Regions from separate parts of the Actinomadura sp. 3N407 genome, predicted to be linked through region 1. Evidence: riboswitches for the same ligand, from Rfam matches in the RefSeq annotation. Region 1 holds a riboswitch; each other region holds the start of a gene.
What was found. A riboswitch is a leader RNA that binds a small molecule or an ion and turns the genes downstream of it on or off. The one in region 1 is predicted to bind cyclic di-AMP.
Positions count from the first base shown of each region.

Region 2: it holds a riboswitch for cyclic di-AMP, as region 1 does, so the genes downstream of both, ACTWPP_RS38350 (CHAP domain-containing protein) here and ACTWPP_RS36160 (M15 family metallopeptidase) in region 1, are expected to answer to the same signal.
Region 3: it holds a riboswitch for cyclic di-AMP, as region 1 does, so the genes downstream of both, ACTWPP_RS10715 (NlpC/P60 family protein) here and ACTWPP_RS36160 (M15 family metallopeptidase) in region 1, are expected to answer to the same signal.

Region 1 covers NZ_JBQQBP010000019.1:98,003-104,242, forward strand. The annotation lists gene ACTWPP_RS36140 (WD40 repeat domain-containing serine/threonine protein kinase) at 1-648, opposite strand, end outside; gene ACTWPP_RS36145 (VOC family protein) at 890-1,291, shown strand; gene ACTWPP_RS36150 (hypothetical protein) at 1,376-1,747, shown strand; gene ACTWPP_RS36155 (MerR family transcriptional regulator) at 1,744-2,262, shown strand; gene ACTWPP_RS36160 (M15 family metallopeptidase) at 2,259-2,900, opposite strand; cyclic di-AMP (ydaO/yuaA leader) riboswitch at 2,907-3,093, opposite strand; gene ACTWPP_RS36165 (4Fe-4S cluster-binding domain-containing protein) at 3,279-3,743, opposite strand; gene ACTWPP_RS36170 (protein kinase domain-containing protein) at 3,892-6,018, shown strand; gene ACTWPP_RS36175 (serine/threonine-protein kinase) at 6,032-6,240, shown strand, end outside.
Region 2 covers NZ_JBQQBP010000022.1:109,588-115,827, reverse strand. The annotation lists gene ACTWPP_RS38360 (hypothetical protein) at 1-209, shown strand, start outside; gene ACTWPP_RS38355 (PP2C family protein-serine/threonine phosphatase) at 476-2,374, shown strand; cyclic di-AMP (ydaO/yuaA leader) riboswitch at 2,826-2,981, shown strand; gene ACTWPP_RS38350 (CHAP domain-containing protein) at 2,994-3,758, shown strand; gene ACTWPP_RS38345 (bifunctional glycosyltransferase/CDP-glycerol:glycerophosphate glycerophosphotransferase) at 4,067-6,240, shown strand, end outside.
Region 3 covers NZ_JBQQBP010000004.1:10,590-16,829, reverse strand. The annotation lists gene ACTWPP_RS10735 (hypothetical protein) at 1-461, opposite strand, end outside; gene ACTWPP_RS10730 (hypothetical protein) at 510-761, opposite strand; gene ACTWPP_RS10725 (FHA domain-containing protein) at 747-1,229, shown strand; gene typA (translational GTPase TypA) at 1,306-3,159, opposite strand; cyclic di-AMP (ydaO/yuaA leader) riboswitch at 3,351-3,485, shown strand; gene ACTWPP_RS10715 (NlpC/P60 family protein) at 3,493-4,506, shown strand; gene ACTWPP_RS10710 ((deoxy)nucleoside triphosphate pyrophosphohydrolase) at 4,730-5,122, opposite strand; gene ACTWPP_RS10705 (Mut7-C RNAse domain-containing protein) at 5,155-5,931, opposite strand; gene ACTWPP_RS10700 (amidohydrolase family protein) at 5,970-6,240, opposite strand, start outside.

The sequences.
Region 1 (6,240 bases):
GGTGGAGGCGTCGAACGGGCCCTGTCCGGTGGCGGCGTAGACGAGCACGCAGCCGAGCGCGAAGACGTCGGCGGGGGGACCCGTGCGTTCGCCCCGCACCTGTTCGGGTGCCATGAACGTGTAGGTGCCGATGACCGCGCCGTCCACGGTCAGCGGGTCGGCGTCGGCGGCGCGGGCGATGCCGAAGTCGATGATGCGGGGCCCGTCGGGGGACATGATGACGTTGCCGGGCTTCAGGTCGCGGTGGACGAGCCCGCAGGCGTGGATGGCGGCCAGGCCCTCGGCGAGCGCCGCGCCCAGCCGCCGTACCGCGCCGGGGTCGAGGGGGCCGTCGCCCGCGATGCGGTCCCGCAGCGACGGGCCCGGCACGAACGCGGTCGCCATCCACGGCGCCTCGGCTTCCGCGTCGGCGTCGACCACCTGCGCGGTGTGAAATCCACCCACTCTTCGCGCGGCGTCGACTTCCCGGGCGAACCGGGCGCGGAAGTGCGGGTCGGCCGCGTGCTCGCCGCGGATCAGCTTGACCGCCACCTGCCGTCCGCCGGGTGAGATGCCCAGGAACACCTGGCCCATGCCGCCCTCGCCCAGCCGTCCTTCGAGCCGGTACGGGCCGACCCGGGCGGGATCACCGCGCCTCAGCGCTTCCATGACCGAGAGCCCCCAAGAGATACGTTCGCACCTGATCGATCAGAGAGATCATTCCAAGCGGCCGCCATCGGCGGAGGCACTTCGCGCCAAGATCTGGGGACGGTCGTTACCAGATCTTCCGCCGGTGGGTGCACATGGACACCGGTCGGAAACTCGCGGGCGCCGATGTCCGATCGGGCCCTCTCCCGTTCGTCTTGGAGGTGGAGAGCAACATCCGTTTCACGATCGGAAGGAGCGGGCCATGAACCCGACCCTCAACACCATCGACATCGTGGTGTCCGACATCCAGGCCTCGATGGACTTCTACGCCCGGCTCGGGCTGGCGTTCACCGTCGACGAGGCCTACCCGGACCACGCCGGCTGCGACCTGCCGAGCGGGCTCCACCTGATGCTGGACACCGAGAAGTTCCGCAGCTCCGCCCAGACCGGCGGATGGAGCCGCCCCTCCGGCGACCCGCGCAACTTCCTGGCCTTCCAGTTCGGCGACCCGGCCGCCGTCGACGCCAAGTACGCCGAACTCACCGGCGCCGGCCACACCGGCGTCCAGGAACCGTGGGACGCCTTCTGGGGGATGCGGTACGCCACCGTCCTCGACCCCGACGGCAACGGCATCGACCTGTACTGCCCCCTGCCCGCCGAGTAGACGGCCGCCCATTGACCGGCCGCCGGTACCCACATTCGATGGGGGGTTGCATCCGGTACCGGGGTACAGGCTTACCTTCGAGGTATGGAACTGGAACAGGTACGGTCCGGGCCGGGCGATGCGGGGTGGGCGCCGCGGGCGTGCACCCTGCCGACGGCCGAGCGGCCGTTGAGGGAGGCCGAGTTCGACGCGCTGTTCGGCGAGGCGGTGACCGAGGTGCGGCGTGCGGGGCCGGGACGCGTCGAGCTGGTGTTGCGTTCCGAGCCGGATGTGGCCGCCCGGGCGGCCGGGCTGGCGGTGCGCGAGACCGGCTGCTGCTCGTTCTTCACCTTCGCCCTGACGGCGGCCGGCGGCGCGCTGACCCTGGAGGTGAGCGTCGCCGGCCCGCACGTCGAGGTGCTGGACGCCCTGGCCGCCCGCGCGGCGGAGCTGGCGGGCCAGGGGAGCCGGGCGTGACCGGGCCCGCCGTCGCCGGCGGGTTGCGCAGCGGGCAGGTCGCGGCGGCGGCCGGGGTGAATCTCCAGACGCTCCGGTACTACGAGCGCCGGGGCCTGCTCGCCGAGCCCGAGCGGACGGCGGGTGGGCACCGGGTGTATCCGGCCGAGGCGGTGACGCTGCTGCGGGTGATCAAGACCGCGCAGCGGCTCGGGTTCACCCTGGAGGAGGTCGCCGAACTGCTGGACGCCGGGACGCACCGGCACCGCCGCGCCGATTCCGGGTTGCGGACGCGGGTGAGCGCCAAACTCGCCGAGGTCGAATCCAGAATCGTCGATCTGCGCACCATCGCGGGCACGTTGCGCCAAGCCCTGGACGCCGGGTGCGACGATCTGGTCGCATGCGCCGGGGAACAGGGCTGCCCGCTGCCGTTCGCCGACCTGGCCGTCGACTCCGGTGGCGAGGACACGAGCCCACCGGCCGCCGCCGCGGGCCCGAGCCGTCTGCTCGGGCCCAGCCGCCGTGCGGGTCGCTAGTCGTCCTGGCCGCCGTCGAACTCCCAGTGCCACGGTTCGTACGGGTTGCTGTAGGCCCAGGCCGGGTGGATCCAGCCGTACTTCTCGGAGTTGTCTTCCATCCACTCGAACTGGGGTGAATCGGCGTCCTGGACGCCGTCGCACAAGTCGAGGGCGATGCCGTTCCCGTGCTTGCTGTTGCCCGGTCGCGCGGCCATGCCCGCCGGCATGGTCTCGTACAGCTCCTGCTGCTTCTCGTAGCTGCGATAGGAGCTCCGCACGCACATCTCGTGGCCGAAGCGCTCCTGGTAGGCCGCGTTGAGCTTGTAGAACGCCACCGCGGCGTCGGCTCGCAGGAACTCGTCCCGCTGTGGCAGCGGGCAGAGCTCGTCGACCGGGATCCGGCCGTTGGGGTACCCGTGGTCCGTGGCCTCCGAGGGCTCGCAGTCGGCCGGCGGCTCGCTCGGCGCGTCCTCGGCTCGTCGGGAATCCGGTCGTTCGCCGCGGTCCGCCGAGACCTTCGCGGAGGCGGGCCTGCCGGGGTTCTCGGAGTCTCCGCCCCCCGGCATGAGGGCGAGGGAGCCGACAAGGGCACCGGCGAGGACGACGCCCAATACGGGTGGGGGGTATCCGTTCTTCTTGACGTGCCTGCCTGTCACGGCATCTGCTCCTTCCATGTCGCCTACCGGGTTAGCTGACGGATTCGGACGTGGAAGTCGCCCTACGACCCTTCCCGAACATGGCGAGAAGGCGTCGATTCACCCCTGCGAGGCGGCACAGGCCGGCCGGCCTGGACGTCACTCGCGCTGGTTCCCCGGCTCCGCGCGATCGCGGACTCGGCGTCGCCGCCTTCATCCCGAGCCGCGGGCTGAGGATGAGACGGACGCACTGGTCGATGGCCACGGCGCATGGCGGGCGCCGAATTCGGACAGAACCTACCAAAGGCTCAAGAGAATGCAAACACCCACAAAATCAGCAATGCCGCAGGTCGGACGGTGAGAGGGACGTCATCGACCGAGACCTGCGCGCGGTGGCGGCTAGACGGCATCGAGGTCGGCGGCCGAGTAGCGGGCGGTGAACAGGTGCATGGTGCGTGCGGGTGACCCGTGCGCTCCGTGCTCCGGGGGGCGGCCCGCCAGGAGTACGTCGACCCGGTCGCGCAGTGCCGTGGCGCCCGGCATCCGCACGATCTCGTCCCAGCCGTAACCGGTGAGCAGGATGACCGACAGGGAGGTCTCCTCCCGGACGCGGGCCAGCAGCCGGAGGACGGCGCGGCGCTGCCGGAGCGGCTCGTCGCCTCTGACCGTCACGCCCTCGATCCGGTCGCCCAGGGCGGCGATGTGCGCGAACGTCTCGTCCACCGTGACTCGGAAGCCGTGCCCCGCGGGTGCGGCGCCGGGGCGGCCGGGGCTCCGCAACCACAGGACGGCACGGGAGCCGGGGCCGCTGGTCTCGCTGACGCGCTCGAAGGCGCTGATGTGCAGCGGGCGCGGCCGGATCACGCGGCCGGTCCTCGCCGCGCGTCCGTCTGGCCCACCGTGATCGCTGGAACTCACGCCGTGATTACACTTCCGTCACGCCGGGACCGGTCCCGGTACGCGATCCCGGACGATGGTCGACGGTGAGTCCGGCGGCAGGAGGAGGACGGCGGTGGAGCCGCTTCGGCGTGGTGATCCGCACCGGGTGGGTCCGTACCGGCTGCTCGGCAGGCTCGGCGCGGGCGGGATGGGGGTCGTCTACCTGGGACGGTCGGGGGCCGGCCGGCCGATCGCCGTCAAGGTCATCAGGCGGTCGATGGCGGGGGAGCCCAGATACGCGGCCCGGTTCCGCCGCGAGGTGGACGCCGCCCGCCGGGTGTCGGGGGTGTTCACCGCGCCGGTGCTGGACGCCGACCCGGACGCGGCCGCGCCGTGGCTGGTCACCGCCTACCTGCCGGGGCTGTCGCTGCGCGAGGCCGTCGGCCGGTTCGGCCCGCTGCCGCCGGACGCCGTCCGGCCGCTGGCGGCCGGGCTGGCCGAGGCGCTCGCGGACATCCACCGCACCGGCGTGGTGCACCGCGACCTGAAGCCGGGCAACGTGATGCTGACCGCCGGCGGGCCCCGGGTGATCGACTTCGGCATCGCCCGGCCGGAGGACGCGACGGCCATCACCCGCGTGGGCGCGCCCATCGGCACGCCCGGGTTCATGGCGCCCGAGCAGGTCCGCGGGGAGAAGGTCGGGCCGGCGGCCGACGTGTTCTCCCTGGGCGCGATGCTGGCGTACGCGGCGACCGGGGCGGAGCCGTTCGGGTCCGGGCCGGCGCGGTCGCGTGACCTGCGGGCGATGACGGCGCACGCGGACCTGGACGCGATCACCGAACCCTGGCTGCTCGCGCTGATCGGGGCGTGCCTGCACGTCGACCCCGGGCTGCGTCCGTCCGCCGCCGCCGTGCTGGAACTGCTGGGACCGCCGGGTCGGGACGAGCCGTCCCTGCTGGGGGCCCGGTGGCTGCCGCCGGGGATCGCGGAGGAGATCGACCGCCGCACCGCCGAGGCCGAGACGCTGACGCGGCCCCCGGCCGGCGACGCGGCGGACCGGGACTCCGCGGCCGGGCAGGCGCCGACGGAGGATCCGGACGGTGCCGTCCAGGGCACGGCGCCCCCGGCGGAGGACGTCACCCGCCGGACGATCCTGGCCGGGGTGGGCGCGGGCGTCCTGACGGCGGGCGCTCTCGGGACGTTCGCGTGGCGGAGGACCCGCGACCGGAGCGACGGCTCGCGACCGCCCGGGGCGCGGCGCGCCGGCGCGCCGGAGGGACCGCCGCCCGAGGGACGTTCGAGGTGGACGCGCCGGGTGAGCGAGGATTTCCTGAGCCTCGCCACCGCCGGTGGGGTGCTGCTGGCGAACGGGAGCGAGAAGAACGGGGACGACGGCACCGGAATCGTCCACGCGCTGGATTCGCGCACGGGCAAGGTGCTGTGGAAGCGCGACGGAGGCTCCTCCGCGGTGGGCGGAGGCGACGTGACGTATCTGACCCTGAACGAGAGCAGGGAGATCAGCGCGGTCCGTTCCAGGACGGGCGAGGAGCTGTGGAGGCATGAGGTCGACTTCGACAGGCTCCCGAGCGGGGACCTGGCGGCCACCGGCCCGGTGGTCGTCTTCGGCCGCGAGGAGATCACCGCGCTGGACGCGACCGGCGGGGGGCGCCGCTGGACGTCCCGGGCGGCCGCCCGGTCCGGGCTCTCCGCGGCGGACGGCCTCGTGCTGGCGCTGTCGTCCGAGGCCCTGGTCGGCCTGGACGCGCGGACCGGGAAGACCCGCTGGACGTATCCGCTGGACTACGGCGACTACCAGATCACCGGCGACGGCATGGTCTTCGCCTGCGACCGGTTCGGGACGTTGCACGCGATACGCGCCGCCGACGGCGCGTCCGCCTGGCGGAGACGGAACGTCGGCGGCTGGGGCAGCCAGGTGGGCGGCGGGCGCTTCTACGTCGAAGGACGCGATGGCGTCGTGCTCGCCCTGGACAGCGCGACCGGACGGCAGATCTGGTCGCGCGGGCTGACGCGGCTGAAGGACGATCCCCGCGGCCAGGCGACGGCCTATTGCCTGTCCGGCACCACCCTGTACGCCATCTGCGCCGACGGCAATCTCTACGCGCTGGACACCGCCGACGGCCGTGTCCGGTGGACCTACGGAACCGAGAAATCCATCCGCGTCCAGCCTGTGAGCGTGAACGGGCTGGTCTTCATCGGCGCCGGGGACGGGAACGTCCGGGCCGTCGCCGCACCACGCTGAATCGGAGGACCATGTGCGACCCCTTGAGCCGGACGACCCACGCTGGGTGGAGACCATGGGACGGCGGTACCGCGTCCTGGCGCGCATCGGGTCCGGCGGGATGGGCGTGGTGTATCTCGGCCGCTCCGCCGCCGGGCGGACCGTGGCGATCAAGATGGTGCATCCCGAGTTCGCCGCGGACCACGACTTCCGGGCCCGGTTCGAGCGCGAGGCCAGGGTCGC
Region 2 (6,240 bases), on a different contig from region 1:
GGACGGACGGGTTCGATCAGACGTTCGGGATCCCGGAGGCGCTGGAGAGGCCGTGGGCCGTGAAGCAGGGGTGGTCGGGGTTCGGGGACGCTCCGGCGGGGCGGTGCCGTGGGGCGCAGCCGGCGGTGTGGCGGCCGGACCTCGGGCTCGGGCGGCCGGTGCTGCATACGACGGGGCTGGTGGGGAGCAGAAGATCGTGGTGGTGCTGACGCTGCATCCGGCGGGGACGTCGTTCGGGACGGCGGCGGCGCGGATCACGGCGTTGACGGGGCAGGTCTACCGGGCGGGGTGACGTGGGTCACAGGGCGGGGAACGGTTGTCCCCGTGGAGGGTCACCCGAAGCGGTGGGGGACGGGGGGCAACGGAAAACCCGGGCAAAGATCTGGACTGTTTACCCGGTTCTGGGCGAATAGTCCTTCGCTGACGTATGTAGCTTTTTTCTCCCAGGGCATGTGACGCCGAACGGGGGTCAGGGTTGGCGGAAGCGGAGGGCACCTTCGGGCAGCCCGGGGTCCACGTCGCGGACGTGGACGATCTGCGGGGCGCCGCGCACGACCGCGCGGTGCTGTCCGAGGCCCGGGTCGTGCTGGCCCGGCGGCTCGGTGTTCCGACGGGGGAGGCCCTGCAGCATCTGATCTGGCTCGCGCGGGACCTGGACATGGACCTGTCCGAGGCGGCGTCCCTGCTGGTGAAGGACGGCGGTGCCGGGCCGGTGGGGGCCGTGGCGGCCGGACGCCGCGCGCCCCGCGCCGAGGGCGGGACGGCGGAGCGCCAGGCCGTGCTGTCGGAGGCCGAGGACGTCCTGCGCCGGGTGACGGCCGAGGACACCGCGGGAGACGCGGAGCTCCTCGAAGGGATGCCGGACGATCCGATGGCGCGGGCGGTGCTGGACGCGGCGCTCGACTCGTCGGCCCATCTGGTCCCGGTCCGGGGGGCGGACGGCAACGTGGCGGACTTCCTCTTCGCGGATCTCAACGGTGTGGCGCATGACATGTTCGGGCGCGGCAGGGAGGAGCTGACGGGGCTGCGGCTGCTGCGGACGGATCCGGGTGCGGTGCTGAGCGGGCTCTTCGACGACTACGTGGAGGTGCTGGAGTCCGGCAGTCGCTTGGAACGTTCCTCTTTCTTTTACTCCACTGCCCAGCGCGGCCTGTCCCGCTCGTCCCGGATGAGCGTGCGGTGTGTTCCGGTGCCGACCGGCATCTGCGTGACCTGGCGGTACCACTACGCCGAGGACCGGACGGCGCGGCGGCTGGAGCGGGTCGAGCGGCTCGCCCTGATCGGGTTCGGCGAGTGGGACCTGGCGACCGGGGAGGCGGACTGGACGCCGCAGATGCTCGCCAACTACGGGCTCGTCCCCGACGAGGTGCCGCCGATGCCGCACGATCTTCCCAAGGTCGTGGCGGAGGACGATCTCCCGCTGGTCGAGGAGGCCGTGCAGACGATGTTCTCGCGGCGCGAGCCGGTGGAGGCCGAGCACCGCGTGATCGCCCAGGACGGGGCGCCGAGGCATCTGTGGATCTTCGCCGAGCCGGTGCTGGCCGAGTCGGGGCTGCCGGTCTCGATCAACATCGTCTCGCAGGACATCACGCGGCGGCGCGGGGTGGAGCGGGCGCTGGCCGAGACCCGGCGGCAGATGCTGAAGCAGCAGGAGCGGATGGCGCAGGAGCGGCGGGTGGCGGTGACGCTGCGCAGAGCGATCCTGCCGGACGAGGACGAGGTGGAGCGGCTGCCGGGCCTGGTCACCTCGATCCGCAGCCTGGCGGCGGAGAGCACCGCCCGCATCGGCGGGGACTGGTTCGCGACCCGCGTGCTGGCCGACGGGCGGGCGCTGGTGGCCATCGGAGACGCGGCCGGGCACGGCCTGCCCGCGGCCGCGGCGATGGCGCGCAGCCGCAACGGGCTGCTGGGCCTCGCCTGCACGGGGGAGCCGGCGGGACGGCTGGTGGGCTGGCTGAACGAGCTGGTCGCGACCATGGACCCGCCGGCGACGGGTACCGCCGTCGTGGCTCATTTCGATCCGGCGCGCCGCGTCGTGGAGTGGACGTGCGCGGGTCATCCGCCGCCGATCCTGATCCGGGACGGGCGGGCGGCGCCGCTGGAGGTCGTCCGCGACCCGATGCTCGGCGCGATGGTGGGCTGGGAGTACACGACGATCACCACCCGGCTCCTCCGCGGCGACATGCTCTTCCTGTACACCGACGGCCTCGTGGAGCGCAGGGACGCGGACCTCGACGAGCGGATCTCCCGGCTCACCGCCATCCTGCGGGACTGCTCGACGCGGCCGGGGCTGGTGCTGGAGGAGGTGCTGGCGCGGATGGAGCATGACCGGGCGGCGGACGACACCACCCTCTTCGCGCTGCGCGTGGAGTGACGAGAACCATGTTTGACCTGCGAAGACCTCGCCGTGTGACTTAGGCCTCACCTGAGCGGGGCGCGGACGGCCGGCATGTGGCGGAACGCCATGTGCCGGCCGTCGCCGTCCGCGGGTTCTTTACCTTCTGCCTGGTGGGCGGCAGCCCCCTGCGGAAGGGGGATGCGAGCCGGTCGCCGGGTGATCGGGAAGACATCGGGCCCTGACGCTGTTGGTGGTGTCTTGGAGGGCCTTTGAGCAGGCAAGACGGAGTTTTGTCGGTGATTTGCTTTCCTTGAGAAGGTTGGTACCTTCTATCCGAATCCCGCAGCGCGCCCCATGCGTTGCCACCGGCCGTTCCATGTACGGCCGAGGATCGCGGAGCGGTATCCGCACGCGATGCGCGCCACAGACGCGCGCCCCCTCACCGAGATCAGTCGCTGAGATCAATCCGAAAATCCAGCACCGCGTCCGCGGTGCGAGGCCGAGTCCGTCCCGGTCCACTCGACCGGAACGGAGCCGGGGACCCAGGTTCCAGGGGTGAATCGGCGCGTCCGAGAGTCGCGCCGTAGGGCTACTTCCATGCCCGAATCCGTCAGCTAACCCGGTAGGCGTCATGGGAGACAAGGAGATTCCCTGCATGACCGGTCGTTTCAATCGACTTTCCCTGAACAACATCACGGCCACGCTGAACAGCTTCACGGCCGAGGACAAGGCCGTCAGCGTCGCCGTCAGCGCGGTGCTCGCCGGAGCCGTCGGGCTCGCGGTCTTCAACCCGCTCACCGGTGACGCGGTCGCCGAGACCCCGGCCCAGGCGGCGGCGGCCGCCTCCGCCGAGAAGGGCACCGTCTCGAGCGAGTCCGAGGCCGTCTCGGCCTCCGACTACGTGGAGGCGGGCTACAAGGTGCCGCCGCGTGCGGTGGAGGCCTCCGAGGTGCTCGAACTGGCCGAGGAGCAGGTCGGCATCCGCGAAGGCCAGGACGGCCAGACCAAGTTCCACGAGTGGTACGTGTCGACCCCCCACGCCAAGGCCACGGCCCAGCGTGACGGCGGGTTCTCCGTCGACGCCTACAACGGCGCGCAGTGGTGCAACATGTTCGTCTCATGGCTCGGCGCCCAGACCGGCGTCAAGAACATGGGCTGGGACGCCTACACCGTCCAGCACGCCTCCTGGTTCGAGGACACCGACCGCTGGGGCAAGAAGGCCAAGCCCGGCTCGGTCGTGTTCTTCGACTGGGACAGGGGTTCCAGCATCAGTGCCATCGACCACGTCGGCATCGTCGTCAAGGACAACGGTGACGGCACCATCAGCACCATCGAGGGCAACACCAACAACGCGGTGCAGAAGAAGGTCCGCGACAAGTCCTTGGTCGTGGGGTACGGCTACCCCGACTACGCGGCCTGATCCAGCCCGCGGTCCACGATCGGCGCACCAGCGCGGTCCCTGATCGGAAGGCGCCCGGCATACCCGCCGGGCGCCTTCTGGCGTTCCCGGGCGATCTGCCCCCATGTCTCCGCCGAAGGCGGGTAATACCAACCGTTGACAGGCTTTGATCGCCCTTGGACCTTAGCGCGGCGTTCCTGGAAAGGAACCCTGCACGCGCGTCCGACCGGCGCATGGAAGGGAGCAACTGAGAGCAGAAGGCCGGATCGGACGCCACTGCCGGAGGCCTGGGGCGTCCCCCGGAACTCCAAGCCGTGGAGGGGAAGCCCATGCGCCCTGATGTGAGTGTAGTGGTGATCGCCTACAACGACGCGCGGAGGCTGCCACGGGCCGCCGCGTCGTCGCTGGGGCAGTCGCTGGGGGCCGTCGAGACGGTCATCGTCGACGACGCGAGCACCGACGGCACCGCGGAGATCGCCGACCGGCTCGCCGCCGCGCACCCGGGGCGGGTCAGGGCCGTCCACCTCCCGTCGAACTCCGGTGGCTGCGGCCGCCCGCGCAACGCCGGCATCGAGGCCTCCACCGGCCGGTACGTGATGTTCCTCGACAGCGACGACCTCCTGGACCGGCACGCCTGCCTCAACCTCCTCGGCGCGGCCGAGGACACCGGCGCCGACATCGTGTCCGGCCGGTGCGACCGGGTCTTCCTGGACCGGCCGGAGGACGCGCAGGCACGCGTCCGCCCCTGGTATCCCTGGCTCTACGAGCGCAGGGCCGTGTACGGGTCGCTGAGCGAGAATCCCGACCTCCTCTACGACACCCTGTCGACCAACAAGGCCTACCGGCGGGGTTTCCTGGAGGACCAGGGGCTGCGGTTCGTCGAGGAGCTCTACTACGAGGACCTGCTGTTCACCGCCGAGGCGTACCTGGCGGCCGGCCGGACCGCGCTGATCCCGCACCGGGTCTACAACTGGCTGGTGCGGGAGCCGGCGACGGCGCCGTCCATCTCCAACAGGCGCGCCGAGCTGGCCAACTTCGCCGACCGGCTGGAGATCCACCGGCGCATCGACGAGCTGTTCGCACTGCGCGGGGCCCACGACCTGCGGCGGGCCAAGGACGTCAAGTTCATCAACCACGACCTGCTGCTCTACATGCGGGAGCTGCGCGGCCGCGACCGGGACTACCAGGCGCGGTTCCTCGACCTGGCGGCCGGCTACGTGGCCGAGCTGGATCCCCGGGCGTTCGAGGAGGCCAATCCGCTGCCCGCGATCGCCGCCTACCTGGCCCGTGAGGGAGACCACGCGGGGGCGCTCGCCGCCGCCGAGTACGCCCCCGGCAGCCGGCCCGAGCTGCGCGCGCGGCTCGTGGAGCGGAACGGACGGGTCTACTGGGGCGGCGGCCGCCCGCGCAGGACTCTCGGCCGCCGCATCCTGGACGTCACCGGCCTCGGCTTCCATCAGCGGCCGCTGAACGAGCTGTGCCCGGGCAACACGGTGACGCGGCTGGAGATGCGCGCCGGCCGCGTCCACATGGCCGGGGACGTGCTCAACCCGCTGAACCGGATCCCCGAGGACGCCGACCTGTCCGGCACGCTGGAGTTCAGCGACCGGCGCCGCCCGGCCCGCAGGGCGAGGGTCCGGGCGGCCGTCCGGCACGAGGGCGACCGGCTCAGCTGGCGGGCCGAGTTCGACCCGGCGGCCCGGATCCGGCCGATCGGGTTCGTCGACCCGGTGTGGGACGTGCGGTTCCGCCTGCGGGTGGACGGCGAGGACGTGGTCACCCGGCCCGGCGCGGGCCGGGGTTCGCCTCCGCTGGACGGTGTCATGCTGCCCGTCCGGCCCCGGCTGACGCGGCTCGCCGCCGACCGGCTCAGCTCGCGCGTCACCGGGCGCGGGCAGCTGGCGTTCGTCCTGGAGGCGGGGAGCCCGGGGGCGCGGCTCGCCGGCGCGGTCGTGCGCCGCGCCACCGGGACCCCGCCCGGACGGGCGGCCCGGCGGGCACGGCGCCTGGGCCGGCGCGTCCGCCGGAAGCTGACCTCGCACCACACCAAGATCGTCGTGTTCAACCGGGTGCTGAGCCGGCTGCCCGTCCGGACGGGCCTGGTGGTCTTCGAAAGCCACATGGGGAAGCAGTACTCGGACAACCCGAAGTACATCCACCGGGAGCTGCGCCGGTCGGGCCGGCCGGTGAAGGCGGTGTGGTCGTACGCCTCGTCCCCCAAGGGGTTCCCGGACGACGCCAGGCTGGTCCGGCGCGGCTCATGGGCCTATTTCCTGGCGCTCGCGCGCGCCGGGTTCTGGGTGGACAACCAGGGCTATCCGGATGGTCTCCGCAAGCGGCGCGAGACCACCTACATCCAGACCTGGCACGGGTCGGCTTTCAAGCTGATGGGCCTCGACCAGCCGCGGCTCAAGAGCGGCCCGGCCTCGGAGCGGGCCCGGCTGCGGCGGATGGTGGAGCGATTCGACTGCTTCCTCGTCCGGTCCGAGCACGACGTGGAGAC
Region 3 (6,240 bases), on a different contig from region 1:
GCGCCGGCGGCGGCGCCCACCGGCAGGCACCGGGCGGGTACGACGACCAGCAGCGGCAGGGCTACCCGCCGCAGGGACCGCAGCAGGGCGGCCAGCAGTACGGCGCCCCGCCGCAGCACGGCCAGCCGTACCAGCAGGCGCCACAGCAGCACGACCCCTACCAGCAGCAGGCCCCGCACCAGCCGCCGGGCCCGCCCGGCCAGTCGCAGGATCCGTGGGGCCAGCCGCAGCAACAGCAGCCGCAGCAGGACCCGTGGGCCTCGCCGCCCATGCCACAGGCTCCCGAGCAGCCCGGACAGCCCCAGCACGGACAGTCCCAGCACGGGCAGCCTCAACACGGGCAGCCCCAGTACGGCCAGCCCCAGAATCAGCAGCACGGGGGGCAGCCGCAGCACGGTGGCGGCCAGCCGCCGATGCCGCAGCAGCAGCCTCCTGGGGACCCGTGGGGAATGCCCCAGCAACAGCAGCCGCAGCAGGACCCGTGGGGGGCGCCCCAGCAGCAGCCTCCGCTACCGGACCAGTACCAGCAGCCGGAGCAGCAGTACCCCCCTCAGGACCAGCAGTTCCCGCCGCAGGACCAGCAGTTCCCGCCGCCGCAGGACCAGTACCAGCAGCGCGAGCCGCAGTACCCGCCGCAGGATCAGTACCAGCAGCAACAGCCGGACCAGTACGGCATGCCACAGCCCGGCCCCGCCGACCACCAGTTCGGCCAGCCGCCTCAGCAGCACGGTGGCGGCCAGCCGCCGATGCAGCCGCAGCACGGGCGTGAGGCGACGCTGCTGCCGCCCGACCACAACCAGGGTCAGCGCCCACCGGCCCCGGACAGCACGGCGTTCATGTGCCCGTACTGCGAGGCGGTGCTCACCAACCCCGCCGCCGCGCAGTGCGACTCGTGCCTGCGCCCGCTGCCGCAGAAGGGGACGCCCATCCTGCGCGTGATGTTCCCAACGGGCGAGCTGAAGGTGTCCGTCGGGCAGCACCTGGTGCTGGGCCGGGACGCGGGCCAGTCGCCCGTGGCGGCCACGTTCACGCAGTACGACAATGTGTCGCGCCGCCACTCCACGGTGTGGCTCGACCCGTCCGGGACGGCGTGGGTGCGTGACGAGGGCTCCACCAACGGGACGTTCGTCAACGGCGAACGGCTCCCGCGCGGCGTGGAGGCGCCCCTCCGCAACGGCGACCAGCTCCGCCTGGCCGCCGACGTGACCGGGACCGTCCAGCTGAACTGAGCAGCACGGCGAAAGGGCGGCCCCGCGGTCGAGAACCGCGGGGCCGCCCTTCGTCGTTCTGCGGGACGGTGAGGAGCTAGCCGGCGCGCTTGGTGCGGGCGCGCGTGCGCTCGCGCTCCTTGGCGGCCAGCACGACCTTGCGGATGCGGACGGCGCCCGGGGTGACCTCGACGCACTCGTCCTCGCGGCAGAACTCCAGGGCCTCCTCCAGCGACAGCAGCCGCGGCGGGGTGAGCCGCTCCAGCTCGTCACCGGTGGACGACCGCATGTTCGTGAGCTTCTTCTCCTTGGTGATGTTGACGTCCATGTCGTCGGCGCGGGAGTTCTCCCCGACGATCATGCCCTCGTACACCTCGGTCGTCGGCCCGACGAAGAACGTGCCGCGGTCCTGCAGGTTCGTGATCGCGTACGCGGTGGCCGCGCCGGAGCGATCGGCGACGAGGGAACCGGACGGACGGGTGCGCAGCTCACCGAACCAGGGCTCGTAGGCCTCGAACACGTGATGCGCCATGCCGGTGCCGCGGGTCTCGGTCATGAACTCGGTGCGGAACCCGATCAGGGCGCGCGCCGGGACGAGGAACTCCATCCGGATCCAGCCGGTGCCGTGGTTGGTCATCTGCTCCATGCGGCCTTTGCGGACCGCCAGCAGCTGCGTGACGGCGCCGAGATGCTCCTCGGGGATGTCGATGGTGAGCCGCTCGACCGGCTCGTGCTTCTTGCCGTCGATGACCTTGACGACCACCTGCGGCTTGCCGACGGTCAGCTCGTAGCCCTCGCGGCGCATGTTCTCGACCAGGATCGCCAGGGCCAGCTCGCCGCGGCCCTGCACCTCCCACGCGTCCGGACGCTCGGTCGGCAGCACCCTGATGGACACGTTGCCGACCAGCTCGCGCTCCAGCCGGTCCTTGACCATCCGGGCGGTGACCTTGGTGCCCTTCTCCCGTCCCGCCATCGGCCCGGTGTTGGTGCCGACCGTCATGGAGATCGCGGGCTCGTCCACGGTGATCAGCGGCAGCGGGCGGGGGTCGTCCGGGTCGGCGATCGTGTCGCCGATCATGATGTCGGGGATGCCGGCGATCGCGATGATGTCGCCCGGCCCCGCCTCCTGCGCGGGCTTGCGGACGAGCGCGTCCGTCATCAGCAGCTCGGTGATCTTCACCCGCTCGACGCTGCCGTCATGCCGGCACCAGGCGACCTGCTGGCCCTTCTTGATCGTTCCGGCGTGCAGCCGGCACAGCGCGATCCGGCCGAGGTAGCTGGAGGCGTCCAGGTTGGTGACGTGCGCCCGCAGCGGGACGTCCGGGTCGTAGGACGGCGCCGGGATCGTCTCGGTGATGACCTTGAACAGCGGCTCCAGGTCGTCGCTGCCGGGCATGTCGCCGTCGGCGGGCTTGTCCAGCGACGCCCGCCCGGCGCGTCCCGACGCGTACACGATCGGGAAGTCGATCTGGTCCTCGTCGGCGTCGAGGTCCATGAACAGCTCGTACGTCTCGTCCACGACCTCGTCGATGCGGGCGTCGGGACGGTCGGTCTTGTTCACGACGAGGATCACCGGCAGCCGCGCCGCGAGCGCCTTGCGCAGCACGAACCGGGTCTGCGGGAGCGGGCCCTCGCTGGCGTCCACCAGCAGGACGACGCCGTCCACCATGGACAGCCCGCGCTCCACCTCGCCACCGAAGTCGGCGTGCCCGGGGGTGTCGATGATGTTGATCGTCAGCCCGTTGTGCCGGACGGCGGTGTTCTTCGCGAGGATGGTGATCCCCTTCTCGCGCTCCAGGTCGTCGGAGTCCATCACCCGGTCGTCGACGTTCTGGTTCTCACGGAAGGCCCCGGACTGCCAGAGCATGGCGTCGACCAGCGTCGTCTTTCCGTGGTCGACGTGGGCGACGATCGCGACGTTCCGGAGGTCGTCGCGCGTGGAGATGGGCATGCGGGGCTCGCCTTGGGGTGAGAGTTCGGGATCCGCCGCAGAACACGGCATCGACCATTCTACTTGCCCGTGCCCGCACCCCGTTCCGTGACGGCCGTCCCATTGGTCCCAGGGGCCCCGATTCGCCAACTTTGCCCGTTCTTTGTAATCTGCCCGAGATCCGGTCGTCCGGAGCCCCGTCCCCCGGGGCTGCGGCCGGAGCGCCGAATCTCCCGCGTACGGGAGAGCCGGGGACCCACGTCCCTGGGGTGAATCGACGTACGTCGTAGGGCGACTCCTGGCCCGAACCCGTCAGCTAACCCGGTAGGCGCGCGAGGAGAGGAGAACACCGGTTTGGCACCGGCTCCACAACGGTGGCGGCGCGTCACGCCCGCCGCCACGGCCACGATGCTCCTGATCGGCCTCGGCGCCACCGCGCCCGTCGCCGCCCATGCCGCGCCGCCGTTCCAGCTCGCCGCCGCGGCCTCCCCGACGCCCACTCCGACGACGGAGGAAGGGCTGCGCAAGAGCCTGGACGCGCTCAACGAAGAGGCCGAGATCCTCACCGAGCAGTACAACAAGACCCGCGTGGACCTGGACAAGGCCAAGAAGGCCGGGCAGGCCGCCGCCAAGCAGGCCGCGACGCTGCGCGCCCAGGCGGCACCGGCCCGCGAACAGCTCGGACGGATGGCCGCGGCGAACTACATGACCGGCGCCCCTGACGTGATCTTCGGCGCCGACGGCTCCTCCGAAGGGCTGTCCGAACGCGCCTACCTGACGCAGAGCCAGGTCACCACCGTCCAGGCGCTGCAGAAGCAGATCGAGCGGGCCGAGACGGCGCAGCGCACGGCGGAGGCGAAGACGGCCCAGGTCGAAAAGGCCGCAGCGGACGCCGAGAAGGCCCGCGAAGCGGCCAGGACCAAGGTCGCCGAGGTGACGAAGCGGCTGGACAAGCTGACCACCACGCACATCGACGACCCCCGCAGCGGCCTGCGCGCGACCGTGAAGGGCTCGGGCGCACCGGCCGACATGGCCCGCAAGGCGCTCACCAAGCTCGGCTCGCCCTACGTGTGGGCCGCCGCCGGTCCGAACAGCTTCGACTGCTCAGGACTCGTCGTCTGGGCCTACGCCCAGATCGGGAAGCGCGGGCTGCCGCACTACACCGGCGCCCTCTACGGCCTCGGCACCAAGGTCTCCAAGAGCCGGCTCCGTTCGGGCGACCTGGTCTACTTCGGCGGCAACCTCCACCACATGGGCATCTACCTCAGCGACGGCAAGTACCTGCACGCCCCGCAGACCGGCGATGTGGTGAAGATCTCAAAGATGTCGGACCGCTCGGACTACGCGGGCGCCAACCGCGTTTCCTGATTGCAGTGCCCTTGGCGTCGGGCCCTGGAGGGCCCTCCTTCGGCGGGCACTGCGTGCGATCGCTGCATCGCTCCGGCTCGCCTTGGCGGCTCGCTGCGCGATCAGGTTCTCGCAAGCTTGAACCTGCCTTCGGACGCGATCGCGACGGTTTGGGTTGGTGCGTGGCTGGTGTGGTGGCTGGTGTCGTCCGGGGACGAGTTACTGCAGCGTCCTGCTTCGTTGTTCAGGTGAGGCCCTGGTGGGCCAGGGCGTCGATGACGGGGAGGTCGCCGGGGAGCCAGTCGACTTCGTACAGCTCGTCCGGGGACAGCCAGCGCAGCGCCAGGTGTTCCAGGGCCTGCGGCTCGCCTTCGAGGATCTGCGCGGTCCACACCCGCAGCACGCTCCGTTCGCTCAGCCGCCAGTCCCCGCCGATCCGGCCGATCAGCCGGATCTTGATGGCGAGTTCCTCGTGACACTCGCGCACCAGCGCGTCCTCGTCCGTCTCGCCCGGGTCGACCTTCCCGCCGGGCAGCTCCCAGCCGCCCGCCATGTGCGGCGGCTCGGCCCGCTGGGCGCTCAGCAGCCGCCCGTCCGAAATGATCGCCGCGCCGACCACCACGAGATCGTTCGCCACCGGCTCCTCTTCCCTGTCGTCCGGTATCGGTGTCAGACGGCGCTCCCGGCCCGTCCGGTCTCCCGGATGGACTCGACCAGGCGTACCGCGTCCCGGACGATCTCCTCCAGGCGGCCGCCGTGCGCGCCGCGCCAGTAGAGCTGGCCGCAGTCGGCGCAGCGGCCGTACACGTCGTAGCTGCGGCGGGTGCCCGCCTCCAGGTCGCCTTCGATCTCCTCCTTGTCGACCGGGACGAGTTCGCCGTTGCAGGCGGTGCAGCGCGTCCACGGGCGGAGCACGGGCGCGAAGCGGTCCAGCACGTCGCGGAGCTGGTCGTCCGGGCGGGAGCCGCGGACGTACGCGCCGAACCACAGCGCGCGGCGGCGGAGCAGCCCGCGGTCCTGGGTGAGCAGGACGCGGCGTTCCTCGTTCGCCTGGACGACCAGCGCCGGGTCGTCCATGTCGTTGTGGTAGGCGGTGTCGAGGCCGAGGAGACGCAGCCGCCGGGCCAGCGTGCCCAGGTGCACGTCGAGGACGAAGCGGGGGGCGGCCTGGCCCGGTTCGAGCGGGACGGGCTGCGGGCGCGGCACCGCCTCCACCCGCACCTCGTCGCCGGGATCCGGGCGGGTGGCGGGACCGGCCGGCTCGCCGCCGACGGTCATCGGGCCGGCCTCGGGCAGCGGGACGCCGAGCGACTCCACGAGATGTCCCAGCGTCGAGGTCCCGTCGTAGGCGAGGCGGCTCACGGTCTCCCGCCGTGCGGCGGGCAGGAACATCAGCAGCTCGCCGGCGACTCGGATGGTTATCTCGGGCTCCACGCCGATCAGCATGCCACGCGTCCCGGCGGTTCCCCTCCGGATTACTCGCGTCAGGCCGCGGCGAGGCGCCCGGCCGAGTCCGCGAGGGACGCCAGCAGCGACGGGATGTCGTGGCCCCGCAGGGCTCCCCCGCGCTTGAGCACCCGGCCGCCGACGAGGACGGTGTCGACGTTGCGGGTGTCGGCCGCGAGGACCACGGCCGCGATGGGGTCGTGGGCCGCCGCGACGCCCAGTGTGTCGGTGCGCAGGACGAGGACGTCCGCCTGCTTGCCCGGCGTCAGGGAACCGGTGACGTCCGCGAGGCCGGCGACCTCCGCGCCC